Regions from separate parts of the Streptomyces thioluteus genome, predicted to be linked through region 2. Evidence: riboswitches for the same ligand, from Rfam matches in the RefSeq annotation. Region 2 holds a riboswitch; the other holds the start of a gene.
What was found. Region 2 has a riboswitch for S-adenosylmethionine ahead of thrC (threonine synthase). Riboswitches for the same ligand answer to the same signal wherever they lie in the genome.
Positions count from the first base shown of each region.

Region 1 (3,751 bases), on a different contig from region 2:
CGTCCGCATCACCTTCTTCGTCGGCCCGGTCCTGGCGTTCATCGCCACGCGCCGGATCTGCATGGGTCTCCAGCGCCGCGACAAGGACAAGGTGCTGCACGGCCGCGAGTCGGGCATCATCAAGCGCCTGCCGCACGGTGAGTTCATCGAGGTCCACGAGCCGCTGACGCAGGAGCAGATGCACACGCTGACCGCGCACGAGCAGCCCAAGCCGCTGGCCCTGGAGCCCGAGGTCGACGAGAACGGTGTCGTCCGCAAGGTGAAGGCCACGCAGAAGCTGCGGGTCCGGCTCTCGAAGGGCTACTACGGCGAGGACCGTTACGTGCCCAAGGCCACGGCCACGGAGTACGAGGAGATCACGAGCGGCCACGGCCACCACTGATCGACTGATTCAGCAGAACTGATCGCCACAGCGAAGAGCCCCGTCCAGTGCCTGGACGGGGCTCTTCGCCGTTCCCGGACCTGGTTAGGCTGGAGCCGAGAGCCGGACGACCACCAGGAGCGTGGACCCATGAACGTTGCGACCCAGACAGGCGGCGACGGTGCGGTGTCCCTCTCCTGGCCGGGCGTCCTGGAGGCGCTGCTCGGCGGGCGGGACCTCAGCGCGGACGACACCGCCTGGGCCATGGACCAGATCATGCGCGGCGCGGCGACCGACGCCCAGATCGCCGCCTTCGCCGTCGCCCTGCGGGCCAAGGGCGAGACGGTCGCCGAGATCTCCGGGCTCGTCCGGGCGATGTACCGGCACGCCAACCTCATCGACGTGCCCGGTCCCAGCGTGGACATCGTGGGCACGGGCGGCGACGGCGCCAAGACGGTGAACATCTCCACGATGTCCTCGATCGTCGTGGCCGGCACCGGGGTGAAGGTCGTCAAGCACGGCAACCGGGCCGCGTCCTCCGCGAGCGGGGCCTCCGACGTCCTGGAGAAGCTGGGCGTCAACCTGGACCTGTCCCCGGCACGGGTGGTCGAGGTGGCCCGGGAGGCGGGCATCACCTTCTGCTTCGCGGTCAAGTTCCACCCGGCGCTGCGGCATGTGGCGGCGGCGCGGCGGGAGATGGGCGTGCGGACCACGTTCAACGTCCTCGGTCCGCTGACCAATCCGGCCCGGGTCCGGGCCCAGGCGACCGGCGTCGCGGACGCCCGGATGGCGCCCATCCTGGCCGGCGTGCTCGCCGACCGGGGATCGTCGGCGCTGGTCTTCCGGGGCGACGACGGGATGGACGAGCTGACGACGACGGCGACGTCGCGGGTGTGGATCGTACGGGACGGGGGCGTGCGCGAGGAGCCCTTCGATCCGCGGGACGTGGGGATCGAGGTCGTGCCGGTGGACGCGTTGCGGGGCGCGGACGCGTCCTACAACGCGGACGTCGCGCGCCGGCTGCTGGCGGGGGAGCGGGGGCCCGTGCGGGACGCGGTGCTGCTCAACTCGGCGGCGGCGCTGGTGGCGTTGGCGCCGTCGGCGGCGCCGCTGCCGGAGCAGATCGCCGCGGCGATGGGGCGGGCTGCGGAGTCGATCGACTCGGGGGCGGCGCGGGGGGTTCTGGAGCGGTGGGTGGCGGCGAGCAACGCGTAGCGGTTGCAGGGGGGTTGGATGCCCCTGGCCCGCCCTTTCACCGTTTCCCCGGGGAGACCCCGGGCCCCGTTCGCCCTTCGGGCGAAGTCCTCAAGCGCCGGACGGGCTGAACAGCCCGTCCGGCGCTTGAGGACAGCGCGCGCAGCGTGCTGCTGCGGAAACGGTGAAAGGGCGGGGTGGGGGAATCCCCTTCCGGCGCGGCGATTCGCTGTGCCATACTCGCCCCAGGTCACGAGCGACAGCGATACGGCCCCGGCCCGCTGTCCGGCAACCCTCCGTCCGTGGCGGGGTGCCCCGGGTGATGACCGGGTCGCAGGCAGCGAGGTCTGCGGCAAGCGCGGATCCCTCCACCAGGGATCCTGGTCGTCGAGGGAGATCCTTCCGTGATGCAGCGAATGCGCTAGGGCCCAGGGCCCCTTCTTCGCGCCATTCATTTTCTTCGCCTTCTTCGCCGAATTCGTTCGCGCCTCACGGGAGTTCGCCATGCCCGCAACCCTTCGGACCGCCGTCGACACCCCTCTCCCCGTCCTCGGTCGCGACGTCCGCGTCCCCCTCGTCACCGGCGGTGAAGTCCCGTACGCCGCCCTCGACTACGCGGCCAGCGCCCCCGCCCTGCAGCGGGTGTGGGACGACGTGGCCGCCTACGCGCCGTACTACGGCAGCGTGCACCGCGGTGCGGGACACCTCTCGCAGCTGTCCACCGACCTGTTCGAGAACAGCCGGGCCACCGTCGCGGAGTTCCTCGGCTGCCGACCGGGCGACGACGTGGTCTTCACCCGGTCGACGACCGATTCGCTCAACCTCCTCGCCGCCGTACTCCCGCCCGGCACGCACGCGTTCGCGTTCGAGAGCGAGCACCACGCCGCGCTGCTGCCCTGGGGGCGGCGCGGGGACACCGCGGTGACGTGGCTGGACGCGCCCCGTACCCCGGGGCAGGCCGTCGAGGCCCTGGAGCGCGCCCTCGCCGCGCGCGAGCCCTACGGCCCGGCACTGGTCTGTGTGACGGGTGCGTCGAACGTGACGGGCGAGCTGTGGCCCGTCAGGGAGTTGGCCGCGGCCGCGCACGCGCACGGGGCGCGGATCGTCCTGGACGCCGCGCAACTGGTGCCGCACCAGGCCGTGGACGTCGCGGAGTCGGACGTGGACTGGGTGGCGTTCTCCGGGCACAAGCTGTACGCGCCGTTCGGCGCCGGGGTGTTGGCCGGGCGCGCCGACTGGCTGCGCCGGGCCGAGCCGTATCTGGCCGGCGGCGGCGCCACCCGCAGCGTGGCGCGCGGCGCGGCGGGCGAGCCGGTGGTCGAGTGGCACGACACCGTGGCCCGGCACGAGGCCGGTTCGCCGAACGTCATCGGCGCCTACGCCATCGCCTCCGCCTGCCGGGCGCTGACCGCGGCCGGCTTCGAGCGGCTGGAGGCGCGCGAGCAGGCGCTGTTGGCACGGCTGCGCGAGGGGCTCGCGGAGGTGCCGGGGGCCAGGGTGGTCTCGCTGTTCGGCGACGACGCGCCCCGGGTGGGCGTCGTGTCCTTCGTCGTGGACGGCTGGAACAGCTCGCACTTCGCGGCGGCGCTGTCCGCCGAGTACGGCATCGGGGTGCGCGACGGCCTGTTCTGCGCCCACCCGTTGGTGCGGGCGCTGCTCGCGGAGGGGGGCGGCTCATCGGATACAGCAGCGCGAAGCGCTTCCGCTTGGGGCGGTGGCGGGCGACGGGCGGGCGAGTGCGGGACGCCGGACGAGGTGCCGGCGGCGAGCGCGATCCGGGTCAGCTTCGGGGTGGGGACGCCGGAGGAGCACATCGACCGCTTCGTGCGGGCGGCCGGGGAACTGGCGACGGGCGGCGCGCGGTGGACGTACCGCACGGAGGGCGGGCGGTGCGTGCCGGAGAAGCCGGTGGCCGGCTAGCTGTCGAGGCCGATCGCGAAGGCCGCTTCCAGGTCGTGCTGGGAGTAGGTGCGGAACGCGATGTGGGTCTCGGTGGAGGCGACGCCGGGGATTTTGCTGATCCGGCCCGGGATGACGTCCGCCAGGTCGTCGTGGCGGGCCACGCGCACCATCGCGATCAGGTCGTAGGCACCGGTGACGGAGAAGACCTCGCTGACGCCCTCCAGGGCCGCGATCCGCTCGGCGATCTCGGGGATGCGGTCCACGTCCGTCTTGATGAGCACGATCGAGGTGATC
Region 1 covers NZ_BAAAXZ010000071.1:9,012-12,762, forward strand. The annotation lists partial or broken gene qcrB (cytochrome bc1 complex cytochrome b subunit) at 1-382, shown strand, start outside; gene trpD (anthranilate phosphoribosyltransferase) at 512-1,576, shown strand; SAM riboswitch class IV at 1,804-1,920, shown strand; gene ABD794_RS09220 (aminotransferase class V-fold PLP-dependent enzyme) at 2,060-3,475, shown strand; gene ABD794_RS09225 (Lrp/AsnC family transcriptional regulator) at 3,472-3,751, opposite strand, start outside; gene ABD794_RS09230 (rhomboid family intramembrane serine protease) at 3,750-3,751, opposite strand, start outside.
Region 1: it holds a riboswitch for S-adenosylmethionine, as region 2 does, so the genes downstream of both, ABD794_RS09220 (aminotransferase class V-fold PLP-dependent enzyme) here and thrC (threonine synthase) in region 2, are expected to answer to the same signal.

Region 2 (3,751 bases):
CAGAACCCCACCGGGATCCAGGGGGCGAAGCCCCCGGTGAGGTGCAGGGGGCGGAGCCCCGCCGGGGTCCAGGGGCGCCCCCGCCAGGGTCCAGAGACAGAACCCCACCGGGATCCAGGGGCCGGAGCCCCCGGTGGGGTGCAGGGGCGAAGCCCCGCCGGGGTGCAGGGGGCGAAGCCCCCGCCCACCGCGCGGAGCGCGGTGCCGGGCCCGGGGCGGAGCCCCGGAGGAAACGGTGAAAGGGCGGGGCGGGGAGAACGCCCCCCCCCAAGAACAACCGCCCCCCTACCCCAGCCCCGCCGCCCGGAACGCCTCCACGCTCGGCCGGATCGTCGCCCGCGGCCCCGCCGCCACCGCGTCCAGCGTCTTGAGCCCGTCCCCCGTGTTGAGGACGACCGTCGTCAAGGACGGGTCCAGCAGGCCCTGTTCGAGCAGCTTGCGGGTGACGCCGACCGTCACACCGCCCGCGGTCTCCGCGAAGATCCCCTCCGTACGGGCGAGCAGCCGGATCGCGTCCACGACCTCCCCGTCCGTCACGTCCTCCACCGCACCGCCCGTCCGCCGCGCGATGTCCAGGACGTACGGCCCGTCGGCCGGGTTGCCGATGGCGAGGGACTTGGCGATCGTGTCCGGCTTCACCGGGCGGACGACGTCGTGGCCGTCCTTGTACGCCCGGGAGACCGGAGCGCACCCCGCCGCCTGGGCGCCGAAGATCCGGTACGGGCGGTCCTCGACCAAGCCCAGCGCGATCAGCTCCTTCAGCCCCTTGTCGATCTTCGTGAGCTGGGAGCCGGAGGCCACGGGGATCACGAGCTGATCCGGCAGCCGCCAGCCCAGCTGTTCGCAGATCTCGTACGCGAGGGTCTTGGAGCCCTCCCCGTAGTAGGGGCGCAGGTTGACGTTGACGAAGCCCCACGCCGCCCCCAGCGGATCACCGATCAGCTCGGAGCAGAAGCGGTTGACGTCGTCGTAGGTGCCCTCGATACCGACCAGGTCGCCCCCGTAGACCGCGGCCATGACGACCTTCCCGGCCTCCAGGTCGTGCGGGATGAAGACGCAGGAGCGCAGGCCCGCGCGGGCGGCCGCGGCGCCGACCGCGCCGGCCAGGTTGCCCGTCGAGGAACAGGAGAGCGTCGTGAAACCGAAGGCGCGCGCCGCCTCGACGGCGACGGCGACGACGCGGTCCTTGAAGGAGTGGGTCGGGTTCCCTGAGTCGTCCTTGACGAACAGGCCGCCGGTGACGCCCAGTTCACGGGCGAGGTTGTCGGCCCGGACGAGCTTGGTGAAGCCGGGGTTCAGATTGGGTTTGGCGGCGACGTCGGCGGGGACGGGCAGCAGGGGGGCGTAGCGCCAGATGTTCGCCGGCCCGGACTCGATGCGGCGCCGCAGGCCCTCCGGGTCGCCGGCCGGCAGCTCGTAGGCGACCTCCAGCGGACCGAAGCAGGAGGTGCAGGCGAAGACGGGCCCGAGGGCGAAGCGCTCGCCGCACTCGCGGCAGGAGAGCGCGACGGCGGGACCGAAAGACGTATGCGCGCTTCGACTGCGGCTTGCACAGCCATGGAGGCGAGCCTTTCTCCTCAGTCTCCTCGTGACGACCTCGCCACGAGACGGATTTGGCACCTTCCCCCCGGGAGCCTCGCCGTGAGAACGGCTGAGACCGGCTGTGAGGGTTGCCGGGGCTTCATCGGCGCGTGTCCCTCTGCCCCTCTCGGATGAGCAGTGTATGGCACCGGTCGGCGGCATCGCCGCCGGGCGTTTGTGCACGCGCAACGGACCCCGTACATACGGGCGGGCCGTGCGTTGTTCAAACTGTATCGGACGGTGCGCGCCCTTGAGAGGGGCGTCCGCACAGCGAGATGCGTCCACACACGCAACAACGTGCCTGAGTCAACGAGGAGTCGTACACGTGCTGGAAGAGGTGGAGCGCTGGCTGGCCCGGCGGTCCTGGTCCGCCGAAGACCGTCCGCTCGACCGGCTGCTCGCCCCGCCGGTGTCCAAGCGTGCTGAGCTAGGGCGGTGGGTCAGCACCGTGAGGCGTGGGTGCTATACCCTGGGGGGCGGCAGTCGACACAGACAGGGGGCATGAGCACTGGTACGGCACGATCGTGGCCAACACCGGCGCGAGCTGGATGACGAATCAGGTGCGGGGGGCGTGGTTGCCGCTGGTGTTGGAAAACGCGGGACATTGTTCTCTTAAGGTGATAAAGAAGTTTATGAGAGGAATAAATACAGCTCCGCGCCACGGACTGTCGCCCGGGTCCACGGTTATAACCTCACACCGGGCGGCCGGGCTGTATCATTGTGGGGCTGTTGTGTAGCAGCCGAGTATCAGACGGGATTTTCTCGATCGTCGTGCATGGCGGTATGGAGTGTGGAGGGTGGTGGGTGGTAGTTAGTCAACGGGCTGATGGGGCTCGGCTCCCGACCTGCCCGCCGTGCCGGGCAAGGGCGGGTGCTGTGGCGTCGCTGCTGGTGACGAGACGCGGCGGAAGGAGATGGCGTGTGCGTGCTAGACCTCTGTGGGAAGTAGCGTGAAGGAAGGGGATCGTGACCTCGATATACGGTGACTTCTCGGCTACTATGTCGTCTCGGATCCTTAGGCTGGCGCAGCGCTCACCCGTACCCGGACGGGCGTTCCGTCAAGGCGATGTACGAACCGTCAGGGTGGGTGCGTCACGCGATTCTCAAACCGTCCAGTGAAGCAGGGTCTACTATGGATAGCGCGATGAGTGAGTTCAGCAGCGATTTCTCTCTGCACACCATACCACTGTGGGAGGAGGGAGAAGAGAACAGCACGTGCATTGATGGTGGAAGAGAGTACTCTGTACCCTCCGAGGAGAAGGGAAAGGGGAGAGAGGAGGGGAGGGGAACAAAAGAGTTTAATATAAGATCGAGGTGTGACTGCGAGAGCGTTGTGTTGAAAAGGGCGCTCGGAAAAGGGCTATAGCATCCAGTATGTCCTGTATGCGGGGTGGCGGCGTGACCTGGAGGTATGTGAACGGCCACAGCATCTCTGGTGTTTGATGGTGTAAATGCAGCGAGGCGTTCTCCACGTATTGGGTGACCGAGCGGCCAGACCGAACGTCGCCGAGAAGGTCGCGCAGGTCGTCGTCCCACGCAGCACATCGATGTGCGCCGCCCGCCCTGCTGCGTGTTTTACACCTAGCAGTCGATCGCCGCTTTAGGCGCCCTAATCGCCATTTCTCCTCTTGCACGTTGCTCTATGGCCCTTAGCGCTCGTTCCAGGTTGTTGGTAGTGTCTCTATGCCGTCTTTCCCCGGTTGCTCTTGCACCACGCCTTCTCCCGGCCTGCCCGTTGGCCGACCCGTGGGCCGTCCGTTTGGCCGTTTGAGCCGAGTCAGGCACCACCGAGTTCGTCCACCGGCGCTACGGTCCCTGTCCTCTCCGTCATCGAGCTCGCGCCGGATCGTGTTGGCCACGATCGTTTCCGACCTGGCCCTCCTGCGTTCAGGGCGGGAGCCCAACGCTCACGTGCTGGCCCCTCTCGCGCTTGGCGGCGAGCAGCCCGGTCGAGCGGGACGGTCCTTCTGGGCGGACCAGACCGCCGGCCATCCAGCGCTGGCCAGCCTACCGTTTCCAGCATCTTGTACGACTCCTTCGTTGACTCAGCACGTTGTTGCGTTTGTTGACGCATCTGCTGGTAGAGGACTCCCGCTCTCAGGGCGCGCACCGTCCGATACAGTCTTGAACAACGCACGGCCCGCGCCGTATGTCGGGGTCCGTGCGCTGC
Region 2 covers NZ_BAAAXZ010000021.1:70,153-73,903, forward strand. The annotation lists gene thrC (threonine synthase) at 286-1,581, opposite strand; SAM riboswitch class I at 1,575-1,719, opposite strand; gene ABD794_RS02670 (hypothetical protein) at 2,726-2,947, shown strand.